DNA from 2 places in the Lentibacillus sp. L22 genome. Region 2 is predicted to be linked to the other one. Evidence: a T-box and tRNA genes for the amino acid it is inferred to sense, from the RefSeq annotation. Region 2 holds a T-box; the other holds one or more tRNA genes.
The links. A T-box is a leader RNA that pairs with one kind of tRNA and senses whether it is charged. The one in region 2 lies ahead of ABRT01_RS04470 (valine--tRNA ligase), so its partner is inferred to be a tRNA-Val.
Positions count from the first base shown of each region.

Region 1: it encodes a tRNA-Val, which carries the amino acid that the T-box ahead of ABRT01_RS04470 (valine--tRNA ligase) is inferred to sense. The anticodon was not compared.

Region 1 covers NZ_JBFNXI010000003.1:17,982-33,125, reverse strand. Annotated here, with positions in the region: gene yjbM (GTP diphosphokinase) at 44-652, shown strand; gene ABRT01_RS01965 (NAD kinase) at 711-1,520, shown strand; gene ABRT01_RS01960 (RluA family pseudouridine synthase) at 1,609-2,490, shown strand; gene prpE (bis(5'-nucleosyl)-tetraphosphatase PrpE) at 2,474-3,214, opposite strand; gene ABRT01_RS01950 (FtsW/RodA/SpoVE family cell cycle protein) at 3,350-4,528, opposite strand; gene mgtE (magnesium transporter) at 4,906-6,264, shown strand; gene ABRT01_RS01940 (CotO family spore coat protein) at 6,644-7,180, shown strand; gene ABRT01_RS01935 (CotY/CotZ family spore coat protein) at 7,302-7,796, opposite strand; gene ABRT01_RS01930 (hypothetical protein) at 8,013-8,261, shown strand; gene ABRT01_RS01925 (hypothetical protein) at 8,342-8,551, shown strand; gene ABRT01_RS01920 (hypothetical protein) at 8,665-8,835, shown strand; gene ABRT01_RS01915 (GNAT family N-acetyltransferase) at 8,941-9,366, opposite strand; gene ABRT01_RS01910 (YjcG family protein) at 9,363-9,881, opposite strand; gene ABRT01_RS01905 (alpha/beta hydrolase) at 10,023-10,748, opposite strand; tRNA gene ABRT01_RS01900 (tRNA-Val) at 10,961-11,033, shown strand; gene ABRT01_RS01895 (hypothetical protein) at 11,259-11,456, shown strand; gene ABRT01_RS01890 (hypothetical protein) at 11,416-11,757, shown strand; gene ABRT01_RS01885 (hypothetical protein) at 11,819-12,346, opposite strand; gene ABRT01_RS01880 (hypothetical protein) at 12,647-12,922, shown strand; gene ABRT01_RS01875 (YkvI family membrane protein) at 13,002-14,171, opposite strand; gene ABRT01_RS01870 (enoyl-CoA hydratase/isomerase family protein) at 14,389-15,144, opposite strand, start outside.
Region 2 covers NZ_JBFNXI010000006.1:9,849-24,992, forward strand. Annotated here, with positions in the region: gene ABRT01_RS04455 (bifunctional folylpolyglutamate synthase/dihydrofolate synthase) at 1-277, opposite strand, end outside; gene ABRT01_RS04460 (ATP-grasp domain-containing protein) at 378-1,268, shown strand; gene ABRT01_RS04465 (ATP-grasp domain-containing protein) at 1,287-2,120, shown strand; gene ABRT01_RS04470 (valine--tRNA ligase) at 2,161-4,812, opposite strand; T-box leader at 4,857-5,092, opposite strand; gene ABRT01_RS04475 (hypothetical protein) at 5,268-5,456, shown strand; gene ABRT01_RS04480 (phosphotransferase) at 5,453-6,457, opposite strand; gene ABRT01_RS04485 (LysM peptidoglycan-binding domain-containing protein) at 6,544-7,998, opposite strand; gene hemL (glutamate-1-semialdehyde 2,1-aminomutase) at 8,160-9,449, opposite strand; gene hemB (porphobilinogen synthase) at 9,529-10,509, opposite strand; gene ABRT01_RS04500 (uroporphyrinogen-III synthase) at 10,716-11,504, opposite strand; gene hemC (hydroxymethylbilane synthase) at 11,504-12,433, opposite strand; gene ABRT01_RS04510 (cytochrome C assembly family protein) at 12,449-13,270, opposite strand; gene hemA (glutamyl-tRNA reductase) at 13,289-14,653, opposite strand; gene ABRT01_RS04520 (LiaI-LiaF-like domain-containing protein) at 14,895-15,144, shown strand, end outside.

The DNA of each region.
Region 1 (15,144 bases), on a different contig from region 2:
AATACGTGATAAAATAGGATTATATGGACAGGTGGTGCGTACGGTGAATTGGGAAATTATTCTTGCACCTTATTCCCAGGTAGTTGATGAATTAAAGGTAAAATTAAGAGGAATGCGAGCACAATTTGAATATGAAAAACGGCATTCGCCAATTGAGTTTATTACAGGCAGGGTAAAGCCGATTCCGAGCATACTGGAAAAAGCCAAGCGAAAGCAGATCAGACTGGAGAATATTCCGAATGAGATGCAGGACATTGCTGGTGTGCGCGTTGTTTGCCAATTTGTTGATGATATTTATACAATTGTTGATATGATCAGATCACGGAATGATTTTACTGTTATTGAAGAAAAAGACTATATTTCCGACAAGAAGGAGAGCGGTTATCGTTCCTTTCACATGGTTATTCATTATCCGGTCGAAACCATTCATGGAGAGAAAATTGTGCTGGCAGAAATACAGATTCGAACACTTGCCATGAATTTTTGGGCAACCAATGAACATTCCTTAAACTACAAATATGCAGGCAGGATTCCATCCGAGATTAAAACGAGACTAAAGCGAGCTGCCGAGGCTGCATTTAAACTTGATGAAGAAATGTCGAAAATAAAAAATGAGGTCCAGGAAGCACAGGCGATTTTTCATCGGAAGTAAAACGCCGGTGCCTGCAGTTGGACTGATTATATCATAGTAAGAGGGGGGGAAGGTTCGCGTGAAATTTGTTATTGTTTCAAAAGGCGACGAACGGTCAAACAACATTATGGCAAGAATGAAGCATTATTTGACTGATTTTGATTTAGTGTATGATGAGGAAGAACCGGAATTGGTTATTTCTGTCGGTGGTGATGGGACACTTCTAGAGGCGTTTCATCGATATTTACATAGAACTGATCAAACGGCATTTATCGGGATCCATACCGGCCATTTGGGCTTTTATGCGGATTGGGTTCCGAGTGAAGTGGAGAAATTGATTATTGAAATTGCCAAGACGCCGTTTCAAGTTGTTGAATACCCGTTGCTTGAGGTGATTCTGCGTTCGAAAAGTGGTGGACAGGAACAACGATTTTTGGCACTAAATGAAGCCACGATAAAAACGGCAGAAGGTTCTGTGGTATGTGATGTGGAAATTAAAGGAGAGCAATTTGAAACATTTCGCGGGGACGGTCTATGCATTTCTACGCCTTCCGGAAGTACTGCCTATAATAAGGCATTGGGCGGCGGTATTATTCATCCGTCTATTGAGGCAATTCAATTGACGGAAATGGCTTCGATTAACAATCGTGTTTACCGGACAATAGGATCACCATTAATTTTGCCCAAGCACCATACATGCTTGCTCAAACCTATTGTTGATCGAAGTTTTCTGATTACGATTGACCATATAACAGAGACATATAAGGATGTAAAATCAATTCAATGCCGTGTTGCCAAGGAGAAGGTGAGGTTTGCCAGATTCCGTCCATTTCCGTTTTGGCATCGGGTACGGGAATCGTTTGTTAAAGACGGGGACATGAAGAAATAGAAATGTATGTTCAAAACCTTATGTCTTATTATATTAGGAACAATGAATAAAAAATGGTTTTGAACATCTTTTTAGAAGGTGAATTTGTTTGAAGTGGAAAATTGCACAACAACATGATGGTATGCTTCTCCGTGAATATTTACAGCAGGTACAAGGATTGTCAAGACGGATATTAAAGGCTGTCATCCATGATGGTGGAAAAATAATGGTCAATAAAAAGGTGCAATCTGTTCGTTTCCGTTTGACAGCGGGAGAAGAGGTTCAATTAACCTTTCCACCGGAGGAAGTCGGTGCCAGTTTGCATCCGGAACCAATGCAGCTTGATATTATCTATGAAGACGACGCTGTTTTATTGATTAATAAACCAGCGGGGATTGTAACGATCCCTTCGATGAATGATACGTCGGGAACAATAGCAAATGGGGTGTTAGCGCACTACCAAAAGCATAGCCTTCCATTTACCGTGCATGTCGTTACAAGACTGGACCGGGATACATCTGGAATATTGTTGATTGCCAAGCATCGTTACAGTCATTCTTTATTAGCTAAATCACAAAAAGCCGGTAAAGTGAAACGGGGTTACAGGGCAATTGTGGAAGGGGGCTTACCAATCGACGGAACCATTAACGCACCAATTGGCAGAAAAGAAGGATCAATCATCGAACGAACCGTGACTGAAACAGGAAAACCTGCCGTTACGCATTATCAGGTCATACAGCAAAGTGAAGCATTTTCCTTCGTTGATGTCCGTCTTGAGACAGGGAGAACCCACCAAATCCGCGTCCACTTTTCCCATATTGGTCATCCGCTTGCAGGTGATCAGTTATATGGCGGAACAAATCGTTTGATATCCCGGCAGGCTCTCCATTGCTGCCATATCGCATTTGTGCATCCATTTACCAAAGAGGTAATGGAGTTTCACACAAACATCCCGGAAGATATGAACCAACTCATTAAGGAAACGATGTGAATTTATCTGCAATAAATGGCTGATTGGATGGTACGATAACAGTTTTTTCCTCGGGGAGTCGAAATGCGGTTAAGGCATTTCCGAATACACACCCTGTATCAATGTTGATTGTTTTATTCACCATCCGCGGCTCCATGACCGGTGTATGTCCATAAACAATCCAACGGGAGCCGTGGTAGTACTTGGCCCAGTCTCGTCTGATCGGACGTCCTTTTTCATCCAGTTTCCCCGTTACATCGCCATACAGGACAAACGATTTAACTTTCTTATCATACCGGCCGATATAGGATTCTTTGATTCCGGCGTGAGCAACGATTGCATTTACTTCCGGGATTTCCAAATAGAGTGGGGCGGTTTCATAAAGGGTCATGAATTGCTTGCGGATATCTGCTCTTGCCGCGCTATCCAACGCCTGTAACTCGGCAACAGTTGTCTCAAGCCCATGCTTTTGCATGACGTTATTACCTAAAAAATATCTGTATAGCTTATTGCAATGGTTGCCCGGAACATATTTGGCATTTTTTTGTTGTAATACCATTTCGCATACGAGCCTTATCACTCCAACGGAATTGGGACCGCGATCGGTAATGTCGCCAACAAAAACAGGCAAACGTCCATCAGGATGGTAATAATGATTTTGTTCCTTTTCGTATCCCAATTGAAAAAATAATTGCTGCAACTCCTCTAGGCAGCCATGCACATCGCCAATCACATCAATTTTCATGTATGGATCACTCCTGATTTTTTCATTAGCCGCTTTAACACCATTAGTATAAACAAGCCTAAAAAAAGGTTGCATCATCCGTTATGGTAGATGCAACCTTTTCCCCTACATAGGAATGTTAAGTGAAGCGTGCTCTTATTGGAACATATACTGTCTGGTTCTGGAGTGTACATTAAGCACAATACCAACTGCCATCATATAGGCCAAGGTCGAGCTGCCGCCATAGCTTAGAAACGGTAATGGCAACCCTGTCACCGGGAGTAATTGGATAGACATGCCGATATTTTGGAATACCTGATAGGAAAACATTCCCACCAGCCCCGTCACCAAATAACTGCCATAGCTATCATTGCTCATCAGGGCAATATGAATTAAACGATAGATAAAGACAAAGAACAAGGCGACAACAAGGCTTGCTCCAATAAACCCGAATTGCTCGGAAATTGCAGTGAAAATCATGTCTGTATGCCGCTCCGGTACATACACTTCCAAATTACTTATTCCTTTTCCAAATAGTTGCCCGGACCCAATCGCTAACATAGCAAGAATAAGTTGGTACCCCGAATCCGGATATTGTTCAGGGTCAAGCCAACCGTAAATACGACTTGATACGTGACCGAATACGGAATCCTCAAGAAAGTCGGCAACCGGTCCCGGGAAAAAGTACCATGCAGCTACTCCGGCTGCAACAATTCCAACGGCAGCCCCCAAAATAGAAAAAATAATTCTCCAGCTGATTCCGGACACAAGTACAATACTTGCCGTAATAAACGATAAAACTAAAAAACCTCCCAAGTCAGGTTCAGTAGCAATTAACAGCATTGGTGGAAGGGCGACAATTAAAATTTTTAACAGCAGCCACAAGTCACTTTTGATGTTTTTTTTGGTCCTATATTTCTCGTTATGTTGTGCAACTACCAGTGAAACTGCCAACACGAGAAATATTTTCATAAACTCAGAGGGCTGTACTGTACCAATCCCAGGGAACTTAAACCAGCTGACCGCGTTATTGGCTTCATGGATGATTGGAGCTGGAAAACGTAACGTTAGCATAAGCAATGAAACAAGACCGATACCGTATAAAATCCAGGTAATTTGCTTAAAACGATCATAGTCGAGCAACATGATAAACGCTACTAAGATGCCACCTGCAATATACCAGGCAAATTGCTTGAAGACAAAGTGGGATCCATCATAACTTGCCGGCAAGGAAGGCACAATGGTATATATGGTAAATAAACTCACACATCCCAAAAGGATAATAATAAAAATTAATGTATAATCAATATTCGGTCGGTTTGATAGACTGTTCATTTAAACTCCTTACTTTCTCTACAATTATAGTCCCTTATGACAGTTTACACGAAAACCGTAATTTTTTTAAGCTTTCTTATTGTATTTTGAAAAATGAAATAATAACACCATGATAATTGTATCAATAAAGTTGCGTGCGGGAAATTTAATTGTTGACAACTAAATAAGTGTCATTTATACTACACCATGTACAGACTCTTTATAAATAACCATAAATATTTTTATCACGCATTAACTGGCAGTAATCCCCCACTGATTGAAGTTTCACTTTATTCTTTCCTTATTAATATCGAAGGGGATAGCGTGAGTAAAATGTTTATGCCGGTTGAAGCCGGGGAAATAATGGGATAGTATAGTTCCCAGAGGAAGTGATACCTATGGAAGATCATAACGAAAAAACTAGCCAATGGAACCAATTGATAGCGGTTTTGGAAGATGAAGAAATCGAACAGTTTCGTGAAGAATTTCTTGATATGCATCCATACGATCAGGCGCAATTTTTCATGGAACAGCCAAGGGAATTAAGAATGCGGATATATTCGTATTTATCTCCTGAAGAAACATCTGAAATCATGGAAAATATTGAACTTGAGGATACGGAAAGCTTTTTTAGTGAGATGGATCCCCGGTTTGCGGCAATGGTCTTTGCAGAAATGGCGACTGACGATGCGGTTGACATTTTAAACGAAATGGAAAAAGATAAAGTAGCCAGCTTCCTGACCATCATGGATACGGAATCGGCTGATGAAATCAAACAGTTGTTACATTACGAGGAAAAAACAGCTGGAAGTATTATGACCACAGAATTTATCGCTCTATACAAGACAGAAACCACCGGGCAGGCCATGCTTGATCTAAAGGAAGAGGCACCAGATGCGGAAACCATTTATTATCTATATGTAATCGATGAAGATAAACAGTTGGTTGGTGTGCTTTCGTTACGGGATCTGATTGTTGCTGATGAGAATACACAAATAGGTGATATCATGAGTGAAAAAGTGGTGTCCGTATCGGTTGGTCTGGATCAGGAAGAGGTTGCGCAAATGATACGGGATTATGACTTTCTCGCCGTACCTGTTGTAGATTTTCAGCAACATTTGCTTGGTATCATTACAGTTGACGATATTTTGGATGTTATGGATGAAGAAGCAAGTGACGACTATTCCAAACTTGCCGGGGTTCAAGATGTTGACCGTCCCAGTGAAAATGCCTTCAAATCTGCCAAAAAACGCCTCCCATGGTTAATCATTTTATTATTTTTAGGCATGCTAACGGCAAGTTTGATCGGTATGTTCGAGGATACACTGGAAAAAGTTGCGATTCTGGCTGCTTTTATCCCGGTAATAGCCGGGATGTCGGGAAATACAGGTACACAAGCACTCGCTGTAGCGGTACGCGGGATTGCAACGGGGGAGTACGGTGCAACAGGCAAACTTAAACTTATTTTTCGTGAATTGGGGACCGGACTCATTACAGGATCAACATGTGGGATTATTATTACGATTGTGATCTATTTATGGAAGGGTCAATTCTTCTTAGGTTTGCTTGTTGGTATCTCCCTCTTGATTACCTTGACAGTGGCTACGATAGCTGGTGCCTTGGTGCCAATGCTGATGGATCGTTTGAAAGTTGATCCGGCTGTTGCATCCGGACCATTTATTACCACGCTTAACGACCTTATTTCTACATTGATTTATTTCGGATTGGCAACAGCCTTTATGAGTTTTTTAATTTAGATAGAAAAGCGGAGGCGACCGTTCAGCGGCGTATGTGCTGGACTGAACCGTAGGAGATAAAGGAAACATGCCCCTGCAAAAGAGGTATGCCGACGTTGGCCGCAAAGGCCGTAATTAGTCGGCCTTCCTTTACCCTTTGAGTTGATGTTGACTTATCGGACGAAGGTGAAGGAAGCACACTAGCCGCTGGTCGCCGGAGCTGGACAGAAAAGCGGAGGCGACCGTTCAGCAACGTATCTGTAACAATGCAGGATAAGCAGGAGCTTTAGAAAGAGCTTCTGCTTTTGTATGAGCTATTATAGTATATAGGCAAATAACACATTTTTAAAAAGGCTTCATATAATGAGTTGATAACAAGTATAAAAGGAGAGATGGTCGAATGGTGCGCAAGCGGTATGCCAAAGATCCATTATTTTATATCCAACAACCCAAAATGAAAAAGCCTGAAGTGAAAATGCAAGATCATTATGCAACCCCAAAAAAAACAGCCAAATCAGCCCCCGAACAACATGAAACGAATACATCCAGTGTCATGCCCACACGAGGGAATAGCTTTCAACAGTTTCAAAATCCTCAGCCCGCAGTAATAGACGAGGATGATGAAGATTCGCTAACAGAAACATGGCAGGAACAACATCAGGAAGAACAGGAAGACACAACAGAGGGTGAACAAAATTCACAGAAAAACCGGGAAAGGACTAAATTTAAGGATATGACAGTCGAGGAAAAGGTTGATTATTTATTGAATTTACCGTCGCATATTCCAAATTTGAAATGTGAAGTAAAAACTGAAGAACGCGCCTACCGTGGAATTATCATCGATCAAGAGGAAGAAACAATTATCCTAAGAACAGGAAGACGGAATTTTAGTATACCTATGGAGGAAATAATAGACATACGCATGCTGGGTATGTAAGGTCAAAAACGAAAGCCGCTGGTCGTAGGAGCCGGATGGGTCAGGAAGCGAAGACCGAGACATGTAAAATAGGAGAAGGGGTATTTCCTCTTCTCCTTGGTTGATAATGATTTAATACTTATTATGCGGGACCAGTTACTGTATTGAATGCTGAAATCGCCGGTAAACATGTTATGTGGCAGAAACAGTTAACATCAACGGTAATGCAGATTCCTGTAGCACGCAAATGACACGTATCCTGACAGACTGGATCTGCCGGATTGCTATCTTTATCATAAGGATCCCTTAATAGCTCCAGTGTAGCACAGCAATTATCGTCAACTTTTTTCACACGGAAATAGAAACTTCCAACTACTTCACCAAAGTCGCAGCCTCCGTTTCCATCACCTCTAAAAGCTCCGAACCCTTTGAAAGGTTTGCAGCCATCTTGACAGTACAATAAAACTGGTACTGTATCTAAATCAGCTGATTCTTGTTCACCTAGTAAATCATTGATGGATCTTTCGCAACTTGTGTCACAGCAATTCTCAACGATGTCACTTTGAACGTCTGCAATTTCCTTTAGAATATCACATACACAATTGCCAGTTTCATACTCTTTTCCGCAACAACCCATGAATTATTACTCCTTTCTGAAAGTGTGATTTGACCTAGTGTCCTTAATAGAATATGACATAACCCCATGGTGGTGTGGGCGGACAACTGATGTATAAAAGGGAAAGTGAATTTTAACAGAAAAGGGCGAATGTCTATAACCAAGGTGATGTGTCTACATAGACTAATAGCGACCATATTAATAAGGGAGTAAATGTTATAAAGGAGTGAATGATAAATGTCTGATAATAAAAAAGTTATCCATGTGAAAGATTTGGTTATTAAGGCGGACAATGTACAAGTGGAACCGCAGCAGCGCCGCCATCCCAGGTATGACCCGTTCCTTGGCCGTCCAATTCCAGAACGTGGTGAAAATGAAGAACCGGCTAATGAAGAGCGTGAATCTGAACAGAATGATGAAGGCGAAGAGAAAGCAGAAGATGAGAATGATGAGCGGGAGAATAGGGGACCGTTTTCCTGGATTTAACGAGAACAAGGAGAGACGGCTGATGAAGCTGTCTTTTCTTTCATTAAAATCTGGACAACACCTTAAGGAGGATAGGTTGCATGTGGGAAAAGCCGAGAATACCTTGGTTGCGGCATCTGCGTGATATTGAAAAACATTTGGAAAAGAATGAGAAGTGGTTCCAATATCCGGAACGTCGCATGGGTGAATGGGATGAACAACTGGATAAATGGAACAATGACTTTTTAGAAGGAATCGGCCACCTTGAATCACTTATTAAGGAACTGGAAAAAAAGATGGAGGATGAGTGAAGATTCAATGCATAACTTTCAAGGAAAACGGGTATTGTTAATTGAATAGTTTGAAAAGATAAATGAAAATCGCTCGTAACGAAACATGGATAAACTATTGGAAGGTGATTTGAATGGGTTATGTGTTACCCGTTTCTGAATATCAATACCAGGATTATAAAAATCGGATGGTTGGTGATAAGCGAGGTCAATTTTATATTGAAGGACCGTATAAAATCAGCTTGAAGGCATATGGTTACCAAACCCTTCAGAAAAAACCACAGCGAATTAATGCAAGTATCTAAGAAAGGGGCTGTTTGTGGGAAAGGGTATGTCAGCATCGTGTGAACACGAACCCAAATGTTATCATTATCCAAAAAACAGCCCGCCATATGATGACGGACTGTTTTTTATTCCAAATTCTTAATCATGGTAACGTGTGGGATACCTGCATCAAGGAATTCCCCCGAAATCGTTTCGTAGCCCAGTCGTTTATAAAATTTTTCCGCATGAGTTTGTGCATTTAATTTTGCTTTTTGATACCCGTTTTCCATTATTTCTGTTTCCATTTTCCTGATCAGTTCAGAACCATATGATTTTCCGCGTGCATCTTTCATGACACAGATACGCTCCAACTTACCATAATCTTCCGTAAAACGTAGTCTGCTGGCAGCGATGGCATGATTATCCTGAATCCCAATAAAGTGGATTGCTTCTTTATCGAAATGATCAATTTCTTCTTCCGGCGGTACGTGCTGTTCGTCAACAAATACTGTGGTACGTACCTGGAAGGCTTGTTTGATTTCTTGCTCAGTTCGGGCACGTTTGATAATCACACGTATTCCTTCCCAAACACAAAAGATTCATAAACAGTCCACGAGCCATTATCTAACTGATAAAGTAATTGAAAACGATCAATGGTATCCTCAATTTTGAAATCTTTCATTTTTAAGCTGCCAAAAATATCGGAGTACTCTTCATATTTTAATTTCTGGGCAATCGTGATATGTGGAACAAATGTATATTCCTCGCTCTCGGGGAATTTGTCGCTTTGCAGCTTTTCATGTAAATCGATCAATTCCTGAATCGGCTCCACTTTCAAATAAATGGTGTTGGTTACGGGAGCAAATGTACTTACTTTGTTCACGTTGATTTTGAACGGTTTTGTTTCGTTTGCAATATGTTTTAATTCGGTTACGAGCGTTTCCAGCTCATCATTTGTTGCATCAAACGCTTCCTTTAACGTAATATGTGGCGGAATTAACGCATAATGCGGATCATACCGTTTTCTATAAGAATTGACTTCATCTTGGACAGGCTTGGATGGAAAGGTAACAATACCGTACTTCATCATACAACCTCCTTGTTCTTATTTTACTCCCTATTATGATAGCACATTTATTCTATCATATGATTACTCTTCATTATAACAAAAAGTAACAACAGTTGAAAAGCATTTGTCGAAAATTTCATGATAATTAACACAAGGAATTCATGGTTCCAATATAGTGGTTAATGCCTGTTGCAAATCTTTTTGCCATGGTTTCCAAGTATGTGGGCCGTCCAGTTCATGGTAAAAATAGCTCATTCCTTTTGTGACCAGAAGTTTGTGCAAGTCTCTGTTTGGTGTCAGGAAGTCCTCTACGGAACCGTCTGTCGTATGTACAGCCGTTTCTTCTGTGCCAATTGTATGATAAATATCAAGTGAAGCAATATCACCGGCATTTGTCACAGCCTGTATTACGGTATTATTGACATAAGGTGACTGCATAATCACGTTACTAAATGTGTTGGGGTAATGAATAGCTGTCATTAATGCCAGTGTTCCGGCTAGTGAATCCCCCATTAATGTTCGTGACTGACCCATATGATAAGCGGGCAGCAAATCATCCAAAAATGGTACCACTTCATTGATCAAAAATTTGGTATATGCATTGTTTTGCTTACCGTTGGGATGATATTTCTCTCTGCGGTCAAATTTATCCCGGTAATGAATGCCGACAAATATGGTATTTGTAATTTCTCCCGTTTCATGAAGATTATCGCTTAATGTTGCTACCCTTCCCAATTGAAAATAATCGTCCCCATCCTGCATGATACAAATATGGTATTTGTATAAAGGAGAAAAAGCTTCAGGATAATAAATTTTTAATGTCATATCCTCATCCAAATACCGACTTTTAATTGTATAATCTTTCATTGTTCCTTTTCTTCGCAACAGCTCACACCTCACTTCCACACTTAAGTTTATCACGGATTGGGACAAAGAGACAGGTAAGAGCTGCCGATAAAGTGAATCACCGATAAAAAAAGGGCTTGTCAGGTAGCAGACTTATTGCTATAATACTTCATGTAAACAGATGATATATGGATTGGTTACCGTTAAAGTAACATTAATGTATCGCCGTTTTGATCGAAATTATATCAATCGATTCCGTAGCTCAGCAGGGAGAGCGCTACCTTGACAGGGTAGAGGTCGTTGGTTCGAGCCCAATCGGAATCATACCTAAAGAATCCTTAACTATAAAGGGTTCTTTATTTTTTATCCGTAAAAAGATATAATTGACCAATAAAAATAATGGGCGATTTTTGAAGGGAATAGTATATATTTGTCGAATCACTATAAGTATCAGCGTTAATAAGGAGAATAACATGAACTGGAAATTCTGGAAAAAAGAAAGATGAGACATCCTCGGAATGGGAATATGTACAAAAGGAATTTGCAACGGTGCAAACGTATTTAAAAAATGTTACAGATCAATTGACGAAATTAACCCGGGTCCAATTTAAATCGAATAAAAACATGGAGGAAAAGATGGATCAGTTTGCGAAAGAATTGTCAAATTACAACCAACAAAATGATTTAATGTCTGAGCATCAGCGTTATGAACGTCAACGGGATTTTACCATGGATACGATTGATTAGTTTGTTGGACGAAATGGATCACGTTTTGTCGGGATTAAAAGAAGATGATGCTGTTTGGAATCATTTGTTAAACCAATGGTCACAAATGTTGTTACGGAATTTGGAGGAACTAGGTGTTTATCAACTGGATGTATACGGGAAAACATTTAATCCAGAGGTTGCAGAAGCGATGAAGACAGTAGCCAAAGAATCTCTGAGTGTCGAGTCGATGGTTCCCTATCAAGTCGTAGAAGTACACTGCGCGAAGTTAAATAAATTGGCTCTCTATCATGCATACAGAAGCCACCTCTACAATCGATGATATTTTTTGGGTAGCGATCATGGAGGTGGTTGTTATAAGTAATGGAAATTTAGGATTGAACTCAGTAGATGTTTTGTAGTTTTCGCTCATGTTGTGCAGATTTACTTGATAGAAAGTTGACTGTCTCCTGGGTTTCGGTTAGTTCAACGCGTAGACCGGTAAATTTTTTATCGAGATTATCCAAACGTTTATCAACCTGCTTGAAACCCTCATTCATCTGATTCTGCAAATCCAATTTCGTCTGTTCCAGTTTCTGGTCGATGTGGTCAGAATATGATTGAAATCGCTGTTCCAGTTTCTGGTCGATGTGGTCAGAATATGATTGAAATCGCTGTTCCAGTTTTTGGTCGATATGGTCAGAATGTGATTGAAGACTCTGTTCTATTCTCTGATCAATGCGCTCAGAATGCGATTGTAGTGCCTGTTTGATTTTCTCATCAGTACGCTCAGAATGTGATTGTAGTGCCTGTTTGATCTTCTCATCAGTACGCTCGGAATGCGATTGAAGCGCCTGTTTGATCTTCTCATCAGTACGCCCGGAATGTAATTGAAGTGCATTTAGAATTTCTTTTAGTGACGATTCTTCCATTTCATTAACCTCCTTCCTGTTAAATCTATTATACCGGATAAATGATTTTTGTGGAAGTGCGTTACAATTGGACGAAATTTGCTATAAAGCGTATAAAATTTGGTTTTACAAGTGGAATTCCGACGAATAATTGATTTCTACTTTACAAACCAGTTTTTATGGGATTCTTTTTCTTGAAAAATAATTATATTTTTAATGGGCTTTTTTCGTTCAGTCTCTACTACATATTTAAAACACATAATCTCAATAACTAGGGGAACAATATATGCCAACAAGTAAATTTTATCGGGGGTATAAATATTGGGACAGCAGCATTTACACCAGCAACTGCAAAAAGCCAGTCAGCAAATTAATGAGGCTAAAACTTCGATTCGTAATGCACAGGGGTCTGATGCGCAATTGCTTGAACAAGCTGAACACCAGCTGCAACAGGCGGAGGAGGAATTGCATAACGCACGTCTTCAGGCTGGAACAGAGGCAACGGATAATCCGCAGTTTCAACAAGCGTCCGAGCAGCTGCATGATCTACGTCAACAGGTACAAGAAGCACAGCAGAATAACAATGATATTTTATAACGATTAAATAAACAAAACAGTTGTTAAAGACTCACTAACAACTGTTTTGTTTATGTTTTTGTAATTTAAAGGTAAGAGGTTAACTAATTTTATCTGTCACTTGTTCATTTGCCGGTGCTTTATGACCTTTAATAATGCGATAGAATCCGATCACTAATAATGGAAGGCCGAATACAACCAGCATACAATATCCCAGAATCGTGTAACCTATTGATACGAGATCACTGATACCTACACCAGAAAGTATGGCGGAAAGGATAAGTGCAATAATGGCAACTGTTCCGTCCATCCCTTTGGACATCTGTTTTTTGCCAACTTCTTCAAGGTTGTAATTCACCCGGTCGATAAACGCATGAATAAGTCCTGTTGCCGTTTCAATTAATGTCCAGCCAACAACGATTCCGAAAATGATAACAACCCATAAGCCATATCCATTAAGCATATGCAGCCATGGTACTTCTGCGTTGAAAACTGTTTCGCTAGGATAATAGCCCATCAAAGCGACATAGGTTAAAAACCAAGGAACGGTCATTAGTACACCAGCTACGATGCCAGCGATGATCGTATCTTTCATCGACTTTTGCCGTCTTAGTGTAAATAATGCTGCTGGATAAACAGCCAGGTTGTACCCAACATAAATGATGCCTGCCCAAATGACGGACCAAACGGTAAAGTTACCGCCAAAGCTGGTATCACCGGCAGCGAATACTTCCTTGATTTCGCCTTTCGTGGATGAAATAACCAGGATCGCAAAAATGATATAGCCGGAAAATAAAGCAACGGTACCAATCGTTTTGAAACGTTCAATGAGTTTATCTCCGTAAAAGTTTAAAAGTCCTGTCAAAATTGCAATAATCGCAACCCCAACCCAATAATTAAATCCAAGAGTGGTGTGTAAAATTGATCCGGTTGCTGCGATAACAATAGAAATCATTAAAATCGCCAGCAGGAAATAGATGATGTCAAATAAGAACCATAAAGGACCCAAGAGTCGCTTGATCATACTGCGGTAATCATAGGTCCTGAACCTTCTGGCAATCTCAAACATGAGAAATGCCATCAAAGCAAATCCAATGATAATAAAAACCCCGGCAACCCAGCCTAATGCTCCAAATCGTGCTCCGTATTGAACCACTTCTCTTCCTGTTGCATACCCACCTCCTATTAATGTTGACTGCAGGACAATACCGGGTACAATATACCTGCCGAATGCACCGTCAAAAAAGCTGCCCTTCACATTGTTTGCCAATTTTTGCCCACCTCATTTCGTTTAAATCACCTGCCTACTTTAAAATTTATACTATTTTGACAAGAATGTAAATACATTTAACGAAATTTTGCGCAAAGTATGATTCGGTAAAGCAGATTTTGACGGTGTATCCAATGCTGTTATACCTTTTGCTTTATACCGTTTACATGTATGGTGCTGCTTGCTGTTTTAGCGTTTATAATTTTTCATTAAGTTCCTAATAAGCTTTGAAAAAAGAGCTCACCAATTCTTCGGATACATCTGCTAATTGCTTGTATCGATATTGTGGCTGGTGGTCTTTATCAACTAGCACGGACCGGACGCCTTCAAAAAAATCTTCATTCCGCATAAAATGATGGGCAAGTATACGATCCGTTTCCAGGCATGCTTTGAGTGTTTCTCCTTCTCCTTTGATTAATTGTGCCAAAGTTACTTTTAAAGAGACAGGTGATTTGGAAAGAATCGTTTCTCTTGTCTTAACTGCAAAATCACTTGTATCTTTTGTCAAGGCATCGATGATTTCTTCCACACTATTAAAGGGAAAATATCGGTCAATATCTGCTTGTAGTGATGCCAATGTTCCATCTGTTTTTGGTTGTTCTGTATAGGCATCCAGGAGTTCTTGGAGTTGTTTTCCCGTGTTGGTTGTATGCCAGTTTGTTGTTTCGATTTGATGCAGTAAGTCTGTTAATCTATCACTCGGGATAAAAGCGTCCGCACCACTTATGTACAGTACGTCAGCCGCATGAAGTACGGTGGCTGTCAGAGCAAGGTAGCGTCCAATGTAACCAGGTGCTTTGTTTAAATAGTAGGCGGCTCCAACATCTGGGAAAAAGCCGATATTCATTTCCGGCATCGCCCATTTGGTGCGTTCCGTTATGATACGATGGCTTGCACCATAGGAAAGACCGATACCGCCGCCCATGACGATACCGTCCAAACAGGCAACAATTGGTTTGGAAAATTGTGCTAC
Region 2 (15,144 bases):
TTATGGAAGAATCGTCAATCCAGATGTAACCTGTTAATCCGCAAAAACTTGGCGAGGTAAACACACCTACACGATAACCGCTAGCCTTTAGTCCATCTTTTAGGAAATGAATGGTGGAACCTTTTCCGTTAGTTCCGGCAACATGAACTGCCCGCAGTTTGTTTTGCGGGTTACCAAGTAATTGTAATAATTGTTGCATGCGATGAAGTCCTGGCTTAATTCCAAATTGCTTTCGCTGTGAAAAAAACTTTGTTACCTGCTCGAAGTTGTCAAACATATGCACACCGCTTTTCCGATCAATACTGTAAAAATAACATACCTATTATAGCAATAATTTAATCTAAAAAATACCAAATAAATCATTAGAAAGGAACATAATGATGCGCTTAACTGGATGGATTATTTATAACGGACATTTAACCGGAAATAAATTCCTTGATTTTGCCCAATGGTTGAAACGTGCAGCCAATAAACAAGGGATTGAAACGTACATTTATCAAAATAATGAGCTGCTTACTTATTTGGGTGGACAACAACAGCGTCTGCTTGGTGAGACAGCATTACCTGATTTCGTTATATTTACAGATAAAGATATCTATTTAGCCAAGCAGCTGGAATTACTGGGTGTCCGTGTCTTTAATCGTGCAAAAGCAATTGAAATAAGTGATGATAAAATCGCTACCTATCAAGTATTGGCACATCAACAACTGCCGATTCCCAAAACAATTGTCGCGCCCAAAATTTTTCCCGGTTCACCAGTAAAACCATTTGAAAACCTGTCAGATATTATTAATCAGTTGGGGTTGCCAATGATTATCAAGGAAGCATATGGATCCTTTGGCGAACAGGTATACCTTGTACATAACGAACAGGAAATACAGAACAAAATAAAGGATATAGCCGGCCGGCCGTTTATTTTTCAAGAATTTATCGCTGCTAGCTGTGGAACCGATATGCGTTTACATGTTGTCGGTGATAAGGTAGTCGCTGCGATGACCCGTCATGCCACTAACGATTTCCGTGCCAATATAACATCAGGTGGTACGATGGAGGCCTATCAGCCAGCCAATCTGGAGAAGAAACTTGCCGTAGCTGCCGCCAAAGCAATCGGTGCAGATTTTGCCGGCGTGGATTTATTATTCGGACCGGATAAGACACCAATTATTTGTGAAATCAACTCAAATGCCCACATTCGCAATATGTACGATTGTACAAACATTAATGTTGCCGATTTTATTATCCAGCACATTCGCGAGCAATTTCGCTAGGTAAGGAGTTTATGCCCCATGAAATTCAATGGATGGCTGTTATATAAAAAAGCTGATGCGATCAAAAATCAAGCATATATTGATTGGTTTATCAAAGAAGCGCAGTTTGCGGACATGTCACTCCAGCTCGTTTATCGGGAAGATTTAACAATTGGTATTATGCAGCAAAAACGTACCATCCTTTTAAAAAATGAACCGGTGCAACTGCCTGACTACGCGGTTAGTCGAACGATTGATTATGTGTTAAGCCGGCAATTGGAATCCCTGGGGGTAACAGTTTTTAATGCATCACAAATTTCAGCCATGTGTAATAATAAAGCACTAACCCATCAATGTCTGAGTATGCTTGGGATTCCCATGGTTGATACAGTTTTTCTCGAACCTCAAAGTATACCCGTTAAACCGCCGATTTCGTTTCCTGTTATCATGAAAGAAGTAGGCGGACGGAGCGGTCAACAAGTCTATTATATCGACAATCAACCGGCATGGGAATACCACAAAGGAACCGTTTCCAGTTCAATTATTATCCAAGCCTGTAATGTTAGGCTTGGCAAGGATATTGTTGGTGCGGTTCTAAGGGAAAGCAACAATGATTTCCGCGCAAATTATAAACTTGGCGGATCAGCGGTCTGGTATTCGCTGAACAAACAGGAATCGGCAATGATTCACCGCATCATTCAACATTTTGACTTTGATATGGTCGGTATTGACTTCCTGCTTAGTAAGGATGGAAATTTATTATTTAACGAAATTGAAGATGTTGTTGGATCGCGAACCCTGAGTGCAGTGAGTGATATTAACATTCTTAACATCTATTGCAACCATATCAAACAGAAGCTTTCTATAAAATAAAGCAGGAATTTCAGCAAATTCCTGCTTTTATTTTACAATTTTATTGTTCTTTTAACTCCAATAACCGTGCTTTTACCTTAGCCTGTTTATCCAAATAATCCTGTTCTTTTTGTTTTTCTTCATCTACAATTTTTTGTGGTGCTTTATTGACAAAGTTTTCGTTGGCTAATTTCTTCTGCACACGTTCGACTTCTTTATTCCATTTTTCAAGTTCATTTTCCAACCGTTTCATTTCCTTATCGAAATCAATTAACCCTTCCAAAGGTAAAAACAACTCCGCACCGGTAACGACAGCAGACATTGCTTTGTCAGGGGCAGCAATCGCAGTAGCAATTTTTAATTCACTTGGATTACAAAAGCGTTCGAGATATTCGCGTTCTTCTTCCAGTTCAGTCTGTACGGACTCATTTTCCGTTTCAATCAGCAGGCGAATTTGCTTGGACATAGGCGTATTTACCTCAGCCCGAATATTCCTTACTGCCTTGATAATTGCCACCAGACGTTTCATCTCGCTGGATGCTTGCTCATCATGTAACTCGGATTTTGCTTCTGGCCATTTAGCTACAGTAATTGAGTCACCTTGGTGTGGTAGTGCTTGCCAAATTTCTTCGGTAATAAACGGCATGTAAGGGTGCAACATCCGCATCGTCTGATCAAGGACATAGGCAAGCACCGATCTTGTCGTTTGTTTTTTAGTCTCATCATCACCATATAACGGTATTTTTGCCATTTCAATATACCAATCACAAAGTTCATCCCAAATAAAATTATACAGATAGCGACCTGCTTCACCAAATTCGTATTTATTTGTATTTTTCGTTACCTGGTCGATCGTTTCATTTAATCTGGTCAAGATCCATTTATCCGCAAGTGACAGTTCACCAGATAAATCAATATCATCATAGGTAAAGTTCTCCATGTTCATTAATGAAAAACGCGATGCATTCCACACTTTATTTGCGAAATTCCATGTCGATTCAACCTTACTCCAATAAAAGCGTAAATCCTGTCCTGGGGATGAACCCGTAAGCAGAAAATAGCGTAAGGAGTCTGCACCATACTTATCGATTACATCCATTGGATCGACACCATTACCAAGGGATTTACTCATTTTGCGACCTTCCGCGTCACGAATCAGTCCGTGAATTAATACATCTTTAAACGGACGTTTCCCGGTGAACTGTTTTGCCTGAAAAATCATTCGGGCTACCCAGAAAAAGATAATATCATACCCGGTAACAAGTACATCGGTTGGGAAATACCGCTTAAAGTCGGGCGCATCTTCATCGGGCCAGCCCATTGTCGAAAACGGCCATAACGCAGATGAAAACCAGGTATCCAATACATCTTCATCCTGCTCCCAATTTTCTTCATCTTCGGGTGCTTCTTTGCCAACATAGATTTCACCGGTTTCTTTATGATACCATGCCGGAATTCGATGCCCCCACCATAACTGACGGGAAATACACCAATCACGAATATTCTCCATCCAATGCAAATAGGTCCGTTCAAAACGTTCCGGAACAAAATGAACTTTCGTATCCTCGCTTTGCTGTAAGGAAACTGCAGCATCTGCCAATGGCTGCATGTTAACAAACCATTGCGTTGATAAGTATGGTTCAACAACTGCACCACTGCGCTCGGAATGACCAACTTGATGGGTATGGTCTTCTAATTTAAATAAAACACCCGACTCCTGTAGATCCTTGACAATTTGTTTTCGACAGTCAAATCGATCCAGACCCACATATTTTCCAGCATTTTCGTTCATTGTTCCATCTTCATTCATCACTAGGATACGTTTTAGATGGTGACGATTCCCGACCTCAAAGTCATTTGGGTCGTGTGCAGGTGTGATCTTCACCGCACCTGAACCGAAATCCATATCTACATAATCATCGGCAACGATTTCGATTTCCCGGCCAACAATCGGTAAAATGGCCTTTCTTCCAACTAAATGTTTGTAACGGTCGTCATCCGGATGAACGGCAATAGCGGTATCACCCAGCATCGTTTCCGGCCTTGTCGTGGCAATCTCAATATATTCATCACTATCTTTTAGTGGATAGCGCATATGGTAGAAATGCCCTTGTACTTCTTGATAGACCACTTCAATATCGGATAGCGCAGTTTTGGTTTGCGGATCCCAGTTAATAATATATTCCCCGCGGTAGATTAACCCTTTTTCGTAAAGGGTAACGAATACCTCACGAACGGCATCAGACAAGCCGTCATCCATTGTAAATCGTTCACGGGAATAATCCAGTCCAAGACCAAGCTTTTCCCATTGTTGGCGAATAAAGTCTGCGTACTCTTCTTTCCATTCCCATACCGTTTCCAGGAATTTTTCTCTTCCCAGGTCATATCGATTCTTTCCTTGTGCGCGGAGCTTGGCCTCCACTTTTGCCTGTGTAGCAATTCCGGCATGGTCCATACCTGGTAACCACAACACGTCATATCCCTGCATTCGTTTCATCCGGGCGATTGTATCCTGCATAGTTGTATCCCAGGCGTGACCCAAATGCAATTTCCCGGTTACGTTCGGTGGCGGAATGACAATTGTAAATGGCTCCTTGGTTTCATCTTCAGTTGCTTCAAAAAATTTACCGTTCAGCCAAAACTGATAACGGCCTTTTTCGCTTTCTTGCGGGTTGTATTTTGATGGTAATGATTTCCTCTTTTTTTCACTCACAAGCCCACTCCTCCTTTAAAAAAATAAAAAAAACCCTTTCTCCCATAAAGGACGAAAAGGATTTACCTCCGTGGTACCACCTTTGTTCACAAGTAAATAAACTTGCACACTCAAGCTTGTTAACGGTCAGCAACCGACTTTCTTACTAAGCGAAATCACTTTTGTTCAAAAAGTTGCATCAAGGGCGACCTTCCAGATAATCGTTCCTGGGAAATTCTCAGCAGTTCATTTCCCTCTCTTGAGGTGATTAACCTGTACTCCTCCCTGTCATCGCATTTTGATATTAGGATACACAGTATGAATACCATAATTTTAACGATAAAAAGCCAAAAAAGCAATATTAATATACTTATTGCACGATTTAACCTGTATTATACATATATTATATCAGAATATATTCAAAAAGTGCTTTTTGGTCACAGATTGATTTGAAACTGTAAAAGAGGTGAATGTTTATGGGTCGATACTACCGTTACCGGCTGCCACCATGGGCAAGGAGATGTTTGGTCGTCTGCGAAAGGTGTACCCTCCCCCTTCTGATATTCCAATTAATACGTACCTTATTTTTTCCAACTACATTTGACGTTTTATTATTGGGTGCACTTATCGGGATATTTATTGCGTTTTATTTAGAATGGTTTTAGTCATCAGTTTCATCAGTTGATTTTGCCAATGAATCCGTGAATTCCATCCATTGCACAGCGAAAGATAACTTACGATAATTTCTTTGCAACCGTTGTATCATATCAACCTGAGAAACTTCTGAAGGATTCTTTCGGTGTTGCGTCAACAGGTTTATGTACTGAGAAGGGTCCAATAAATAAATCGAAAGCAAATACAATTCAGCCTTAGACAAACTATTTTTCTTCATGTAGGCGGTAAAAAAATCGATGTAATCATCTGTCGGGTCATCATAATCGTTAACAATATTATGATACAAGGTAGCCAGATCACGGGTAGCATTATCATAGTTTGCATGTTCCCAATTTATTAAATATGTTCGATCTGCAAAAAGATAATGCGTAAAATCGAGTTTTCCATGACACAAGCAATAGTACCACTCCGATTGATTGCTTAATTCATCAATAAAAAGCTCAACCCGTTCCTCCAATTCACGTAAAATGAAATCCAGATCACGATACTGGCTGCAGACCAATAATTCAACAGGTGACATATAATGGTTTTTCTCGAAAACTTCCACACATTCTAATAAAAACGATCTATTTGTAACAAGCGTTTTTTTATAGTTCCGAAAACTATCAGTGATTTGTTTGACATCCAATGACATTGACTGGTTTGTCTTGGCATGAATTACACCAATTGTCTGATACATCCGCTCGATTTGCTGTTTTTTTTCAAGTTCTCTAGTTTCTATCCATGGGGTCAGATAATAAAAATGCCCATCGACCTGACACAATAAATCTCTTTGTTTTGTCATATATACTGGCAGGATGGCTGCAAGATTATGCTGTTGTGCAAGATGAAATACATTTTGCCAACTCGTTATAGTTTTACGATTCAACCTGCTTTTTTTTAAAGCATACACCTGCTTGCCATCGGTAATACGCATGACATGATCAGTAATTTGTTCTGTTGAAATGGAATGAACAGGATACGAATCCAATACCCTCAGGAAATTCTCCATATGATCGCCCCACCTTTAAAAATCAGTACCCCTTGGCAATGAAAGAATTTGCAAGGGGTAATTAAGTTACAAATGACTGTAACATTCTACTGTTTTTTGATCGGAATATACAGAAGCTGGCCTTGAGTAAGCGTATCATCCTCCAGATTATTCTTTTTCATTAATTGCAATGTGGAAATTTTGTAACGGTCTGCGATTGTTTCCAACGTGTCCTTCTCCTGAACAATACAAACACGCATCTTGGAGAAACGTTCTTCTTCATCACGAAACATGTCAGATAAGTATTTGAGGTCTGCTGTTTGGTCTTCTTTCTCCTCTGCGTTTTCGTTAATCTGCGGTCGCTCGGAATGTTGCTTATCAATGACATTTTCTTCTCTCACATTTGGGCCGGTACCACTCGTTAAATCAGATTGGCTTTCCCGACTGCTTTCACCGGCTTTAATGGATGATTCCAATGAACCGACAATATTTTCATCAGTTTCAGTCACCGCATTAGAACTATCAATTTTTTTGGAGTTTGGCCGGGTTTCCCGATCACTTTCGTCAACACTTGCAAAGCTCGATGAACTCTCAACAAATTCGAAAGTATCTGCCTCCCATGTTTGATCAACAACATTCGGAGCGCCAGATGGACTTTCCCGACTACTTTCACTGCTATTAGAAGAAGCAGAAGAAAAAGATGATTCCACTGAATAAGGTGACTCTGATACATACAGTGACTCAGAAGCATACGGCGATTCGGCCATAGCATCATTACCCGATTCCTGACTAAAACTGCTAGCTGATGCCGATGGAGAAGGGTCAGGGTCAGGATCCGGTTCTGGTTCAGGCTCCTGCTTGAAAAACTCTGCAAAGCTTTGTGATTTTTTATGTTTCCAACGGTCTGGTGAACTCACTTCATCGGAGGAACCTGATTCCCCGTTATCTGCCGGCCTTGTAGTATCAGATATACCTGTATCACTGGAAGCTGGCGTATCTTGGGATGCAAAAGATTCCGGTTTAGCGGGCATGTCGAATTCCTGGGGATCATTCATTTCAAAGTTGAATGTATGACCATCGGCAAATGGATATTCATCTGCCGCATTATTCCTTGGACTATCGACTTGCTCACTAATACCATGAATTGCAATGGTTGATGTAAATGAAATCTGATTCTTATTAGGCAGTTCGTAGTCAAACGAGTCAATACTTACCATAACATCTTCCAAATCCCCAACACGATACGTTGGTACAGAAATCTCTACAGGAAATCGATGAGAAAATTCAGTACCGCCCTCTTCCGTATCCACTACCTGCTCCACATACCGCCTTGCGTGATAATCATCAGCAAATTGGACTGTATCATCCTGCTCATCTTCATCTGCCCTTACATATTCACCGCGAAGCTCAATAACGCCTCTAATGGATATATACTCATTAAAGGGTTGAATCGAAATTTCCGGATCCAACGCTATGCCCCGTATTTCCCCAACTTCCTGTCCCTTTTCAAAATATAGCGACTCATTCAGTTCAAAATTAAAAACAGGTTGATCATTAGACAAACCACTTCCTCCCTTCAAGCAAATACATCCTACTCTCAGCCCTGCCTTACTTCACTATATGAAAATAGAAATAGGGATATGCCAAAACAGACATAGAAAAAGACGAAAGCATTTTTATAGTCAATAAAATAGAGCTACCCGTTAACGAGTAGCTCTGTTTGTTATTTATTAATTTTTGAAAAAGACGCCCGTACTGCTTGAATAGTTTTTTCAATATCTTCATCGGTATGGGCTGTTGACAGAAATACACCTTCAAATTGGGATGGTGGCAGGAAGACTCCCTCTTCAATCATGTTCCGATAGTATTGCGCAAAGTAATCCAAATTGGATAGTTTAGCAGTATCAAAATTGATAACTGGCTCATTCGTGAAGAAGAAACCAACCATGGATCCTGCCCGGTTAATATGCAATGGAATAGAAAAATCGATTGCTGCCTGTTGATAGCCTTCAACTAAACGATCAATTTTTTGATTAAGTTGTTCATATGCATCTTCATTCATGGCCCTTAATGTTTCATAGCCAGCGGTCATAGCCAATGGATTTCCAGACAATGTACCAGCATGATAGATAGAACCAGTCGGTGCAATCTTTTCCATAATTTCCTTTCTCCCGCCGAATGCCCCTACAGGCAGGCCGCCACCAATTACTTTGCCTAAACAGGTTAAATCCGGTGTAACACCGAAATAGCCTTGCGCACAATGATAGCCTACCCTAAATCCTGTCATCACTTCGTCAAAGATGAGCAGGGTTCCATTATCTTCAGTTATCTTGCGCAGTTCCTGTAAAAAGTTTTCTTGTGGTGGGACAACCCCCATATTTCCGGCAACAGGTTCCACAATGACAGCAGCTAGTTCATCACCATAGTTGGAAAAAGCCAGCCGGACACTTTCCATATCATTATATGGGACGGTAATGGTGTTTTTTGCAATTGATTCAGGTACCCCGGGGGAATCAGGCAAACCCAATGTCGCAACACCGGAACCGGCCTTGATTAACAACGAATCACTATGGCCATGATAACACCCTTCAAACTTTAGGATTTTATTCCTGCCAGTATAACCCCTGGCAAGTCTTAAGGCGCTCATGGTCGCTTCTGTACCGGAATTCACCATTCTTACTGTTTCGATAGAAGGAACGCGTTCTTTCACCAGCTGGGCCAGTTTGTTTTCTATCAACGTATTTGTCCCGAAGCTGGTTCCTTTTGCGGTCACTTCCTGTAATTTTCTCACAACCCGGTCATCAGCATGGCCCAAAATGAGTGGTCCCCAGCTTAAAACATAATCAATATATTCATTGCCATCGATATCGGTCATTTTTGAACCTTTTCCATGATCCATAAAAATAGGCGACATTTCGACTGATTTAAAAGCACGAACTGGCGAATTAACCCCGCCCGGCATCAAATCAACTGCATCTTTGTATGCATCTATGGATTTTTCAAAGCTTTTCATGTCCATCACCCCGTTTAATAATTATCTTATTTTTAACTAAAGCGTACAGAAAACCCGCTGGTGCCTGTAGCCTTTCGTTTTATTCGTTTAGCCACTTTGCTACATCCTTAGAAAAATACGTAATGATTAATTCGGCACCTGCACGCTTCATGGACGTCAATATTTCCATGACCAATTCCCGTTCGTTAATCCAGCCATTTTGTGCTGCGGCTTTGACCATAGCATATTCTCCACTGACATTATACCCTACTATCGGTGCATTATATTTGTTTTTAACATCACGAACAATATCAAGGTAGGACATGGTTGGTTTTACAATCAGAAAATCCGCACCCTCTTCCATATCAGATTCTGCTTCCCGTAATGCTTCCAAGCGGTTTGCTGGATCCATTTGATATGTTTTTCGATCCCCAAATTGCGGAGTACTGTCTGCTGCATCACGAAATGGGCCATAAAACGCTGAAGCATATTTAACGGCATATGACATAATTGGTATATTTTCAAAACCTTCCCCATCCAGTGCTTTTCGGATTGCTGCCACAAAACCATCCATCATATTGGACGGGGCGATAATATCGGCACCAGCTTTTGCCTGAGATACAGCTGTTTTCGCCAGCAGCTCCAGTGATTCATCATTGGCAACATCTCCCCCATGGACAACTCCGCAATGACCATGTGAAGTGAATTCACATAAACAGGTGTCGGCAATAACCAGTATGTCCGAGGTATTGTGCTTGATCTGACGTATTGCCTGTTGAACGATACCATGATCAACAAATGCCCCTGTCCCCTGCTCGTCTTTCTCGTCCGGGACACCAAAAAGGATGACAGCTTTAATACCTAATGATTGCAATTCCTGTATTTCCTCATCCAAATAATCCAGTGAAATTTGAAAAACGCCAGGCATGGAGGGTACTTCATTTTTTACTTGTTTCCCTTCAACAACGAATAACGGATAAATTAAATCGTTTGTTGTTACTTGATTTTCTCTTACCAGGTCACGCATCACTTGCGATGAACGTAAGCGGCGATGGCGTTTAAAGTTTAATGTTTCTGCCACAGTGCATTATCCTTTCTCAAAGAGGGTGTTCAAAAAGTCCGGTAAAAATACCTGCGAATTTCTTCGTTGGCTTGTTTCTCCGCTGCTCATGTATCTAACTGCTCAGGGGATCTTCTGCTAAAACCGCCCATTCGGGCAACGCAGAAGTCAGCACATTCGTGCAAGCCCGTGCTCGAAACTACGCCGCCTTAAACTTCTCGGTTCTTTTATCCTCCTTTTGAACACTCATTTAAAATATAATCGCTTATTTTTTCGATCATACGGTCAATTGTAAAAACATCTGGTATGATCGTATTGGTAAAGCCAGCCTCCTTGGCTTTCTTTTCGGTGGTTGTTCCAATGCAGGCAACCGGGATATGGTTCAATAACTCTTCCGTGTCCTTTGTCATTTCTATAAATGCCTGCACAGTTGAGGGACTGGTAAAAGTTATAACATCAAAACCTCGTTCGCGAATGAGCTGATTTAACCAATCCCCGATACTATAGTTAATTAATGTTTCATAAACTTCAATCGTATCATACGGTACGTGATGTTTAGTCAATTGCTCAGGCAGTGTTGGACGTGAACGATTTCCTCTTACTAGTAATATTCGTGCAACGGAATTATACCCCGCCAAAAACTCTTCCGCCATCACCTCGGCATTGTAGGTAGTGGGAATGAAATCAGCAATATAGCCATATTCCTTCAATACAGCCGCGGTTTTATGCCCAACAACAGCCAACTTATTCGCAAATAGAGCCTTTTTTTGCATATTATTTTCTTGTAAAATTTGAAAGAAAGCGTGAACACCATTTGCGCTCGTAAATAAAATCCATTGATACTTATTTAACTGCTGTAAAATTGCTCTGTGTCCCGCCTCATGTTTACAAGAAATGGATAAAAGTGGTGCCACAACAGGTTCTCCATTATGTTGATTAACAATATCGACCAATTTCTGTGCCTGCTTCTTTTCCCTGGTTATCAGGATTCGGGTTCCATTTAATGAAAACCCCATTAGTTGTCGAGCTCCTCTTTCACATCGTCGACAATTTCCTTGGCACCACGCTGGATTAAGTTATCTGCCGCTTGCTTTCCTACTGCAACAGGATCAGTACCACGAATTACTTCTTTTAAAACCGTTTTACCATCAGATGTAGCTACCAATGCTGTTAAGACAATTTCCGATCCTTGCAAATAGGCATAACCCGCAATCGGAATTTGACAGCCACCTTCGAGCAGATGTAAAAAAGTTCGTTCTGCTGTAACTGTTTTGCATGTGTATGCATCATTTAATTGTTCCAAAATTTCCCTAACCTCTTGATCATCTTCCCGGCACTCAATAGCAAGTGCACCCTGTCCTACAGCTGGTACACACATATCCGGCTCCAAATATTCAGTGATCAGGTCTTCGCTCCAGCCCATCCGCTTCATTCCCGCCGTAGCCAATATAATAGCATCATAGTCTTCTTCTTCCAGCTTACGGAGCCGTGTTTCAACATTTCCCCGGATCGATTTAATAGTAATGTCCGGTCGATTGGCCAACACTTGTGCAGCTCGACGCAAACTGCTTGTTCCGACAATTGCCCCGGTTGGTAAATCAGCCAGCGCCAAATGATTCTTGGCAATATATGCATCACGATGGTCTTCACGGACAGGTATCGAGCCGATCATCAATTTTTCTGGCAGTTTCGCTGGCATATCCTTCATGCTGTGAACCGCGAAGTCAATTTCCTTATCATACATGGCTTGTTCGATTTCTTTGACAAACAGGCCTTTTCCACCTACTTTGGACAACGTAACATCAAGAATACGATCGCCCTTGGTGACAATTTTTTTAATTTCAAATTCGTTTTGCACACCCAACTGTTTTAATTGGTTGATTACCCATTCAGTTTGGGTCAATGCCAAATTACTCCTTCTAGTTCCCACTACAATTTTACGCAATATGGTTCCCTCCAGCTATCCAAAATGAAAATTTGATAATACGCTTGATAGAAAGAAATTAATCAATAGGATTAAAAAAGCCGCAGCATTATAAATGGAGATGACTTTTCCCTGATAGCCTTTAATCAATCGCAAAAACAATGAAAGAATATATGCTGTCAGAACAAGCAATGAACCAATGGTTTTTAAGTCAAACCAATAAAATTCTGCATTGGCAACCTTCGCCCATACCAATCCCAAAATAATGGCTATGACCAATAATGGCACACCGATCGTAATCGCCATAAAGGAATAAAAATCCAGTAGTTTGAGATCGCCAAAGCGCCACATCCATTTAATGCCTTTCTTCCGCTTTAACAACTGATATTGTATAAGATACATCATCGATAATAAAAAGGAAATTGTAAAAAAACCGTATGAGATAATTGCCAATGCAATATGTGTAACCAATAGTTCATTCACCAATTCAACCCCACGCTGCGGCATGGCTACCTGGGCTTTCGTTGATATATACAATAAGAGAATAAAAAAGCCGAATACATTGGTAAAAAATACGATAAAATGTATGGGAAAAAACCGGTCAATCACCAATGAAAAAGTAATCAGCACCCAAGAATAAAAGAAAAGACTGTCCTGGATCGTGAACACCGGAAATGTAGCCTTAAATAAAACTTCAATTAGCAAAAAGACGGTTTGTGTAACCCAAACCATACTAAGTAACCAGAAGGCAATCTTATTTACCCTCCGGTTATGTTGGATAAAATCAATAAAATACCCAAATAAACTAAGACCGTAAATGAGAAGAATGATTTCGTAAAGCCATTTTGATTCTGTCATGCAAAAGGTCCTTTCACTCTAGCGAATATTTACATTTGTTAGTTTTGGAAAGGATACATGATTTATTTGGTTGGTTTGTTTATTCTCTCTTGCCTGCTGCTCAAGTTCAGCTTGCACTTCACCTTCAATACCAAAGATATTCATAAACAATGCTAATGAATCAGCCGCATCGTCACTAGCTGCCAATTCTTTTGCCTGCGTCACAGGTTCTTTCAATAATTGATTGATAATGCTTTTTGTATGTTTATTTAATACCTTTTTCTCTCGGGCAGTTAAATCAGGCATCTTGCGTTCAATACTTTTCATTGTTTCCGCCTGAATGGATAATGCCTTCTTCCTTAATGCTGTGATAACCGGGACAACCCCCAATGTTTGCAGCCATTCATTAAACGAAACAATTTCACTTTCCAATGACATTTCAATTGCTTGAGCAGCCTGTTTACGTGATGCCAAATTTTCATCCACAATATGCTGCAAATCGTCAATATCATATAAAAACACGCTATCCAATTCACTAATTGCCGGGTCCATATCCCTTGGAACTGCAATATCGACCAAAAAGAGCGGACTACCTTTTCGTTTCTTTTGAATCGGCTCCAGATCTTCCTTTGTCAGCACAAAAGAATCAGAGCCGGTTGAACTGATTAAAATATCAGCATGTTGCATCACGTCAAGTAAATTGGCGGATTGTTCCGCTTCAGCCTGAAATTGCTTTGCCAATTGCTCCGCCTTTTCAAGGGTCCGGTTAACAACGGTTATTTGCGTTGCACCTGAACCATGAAGGTTTTTGGCTGTTAACTCGCCCATTTTACCTGCGCCTAAGATAACAACATGTTTATGCTGCAAATCACCAAAGATTTTTTTTGCCAATTCGACTGCAGTATAGCTGACCGAAACAGCTTGTTCGCCAATAGCAGTTTCTTTATGTGAACGTTTGGCAAAGGTGATCGCCTGTTTAAATAATTCGTTAAAAATGGTTCCGGTTGTTTTTACTTCTTGAGCAGTTTGAAACGCCTGTTTCACTTGTCCGAGGATTTGTGTTTCTCCCAGAATCATCGAATCAAGACCAGATGCTACCTTAAAAAGGTGTTCAATTGCGTCGTCTCCTTCTGCAATCCGTAAATATGTGGCAAATTCCTCCTTATCAACCTGAAACCAATCAGCCATAAACTGTTTGATATAATATCGTCCGGTGTGCACCTGATCTACCACTGCATAAATCTCCGTACGATTACATGTGGAGACAATTACATTCTCAAGAATACTTTTTTGTTCCTTGAGCGTTTGCATTGCCTGGGCTATATTTTGCTCCTGAAATGTTAGTTTTTCCCTAATTTCAACTGGGGCTGATTTATAATGTAAGCCAACTTTTAAAATATGCACGTCATTCTACCCCCATAAAGCTGTAAACACATAATTTTTAACCTAACCTTTATTATAACACAAAAAACATCCCTTATTTTCTTAAAATGTGAACAGGAAATGAAACAATATGTTAGGATGAAACGTATAAGTGATGTTCAAACCGAATTTTTAACATCCTCTATAGGAATTCAATTCGTTTGTAATTTATCATAATGATACACGAGAAGCAAGAAATCAATCTATCAAGGAAGTGAAAAGCATGAGCAAAACCAAACAAAAGTCCTTTGCCGGTTATTTGTTAATCGGGATTGGCGCATACTTCCTCCTGCGTGAACTACAGGTGCCGATTATTACCAACTTTTATTCATGGACAACACTCATCATTATTATCGGGCTTGCACTACTTATTTACAGCTATAGCGCCAAAGAATATCAGCATTTATTCACAGGAACTTTACTTTTGGGATTAGGAATCCATTGGCACGGACTGAATCATTATGATTTTTGGA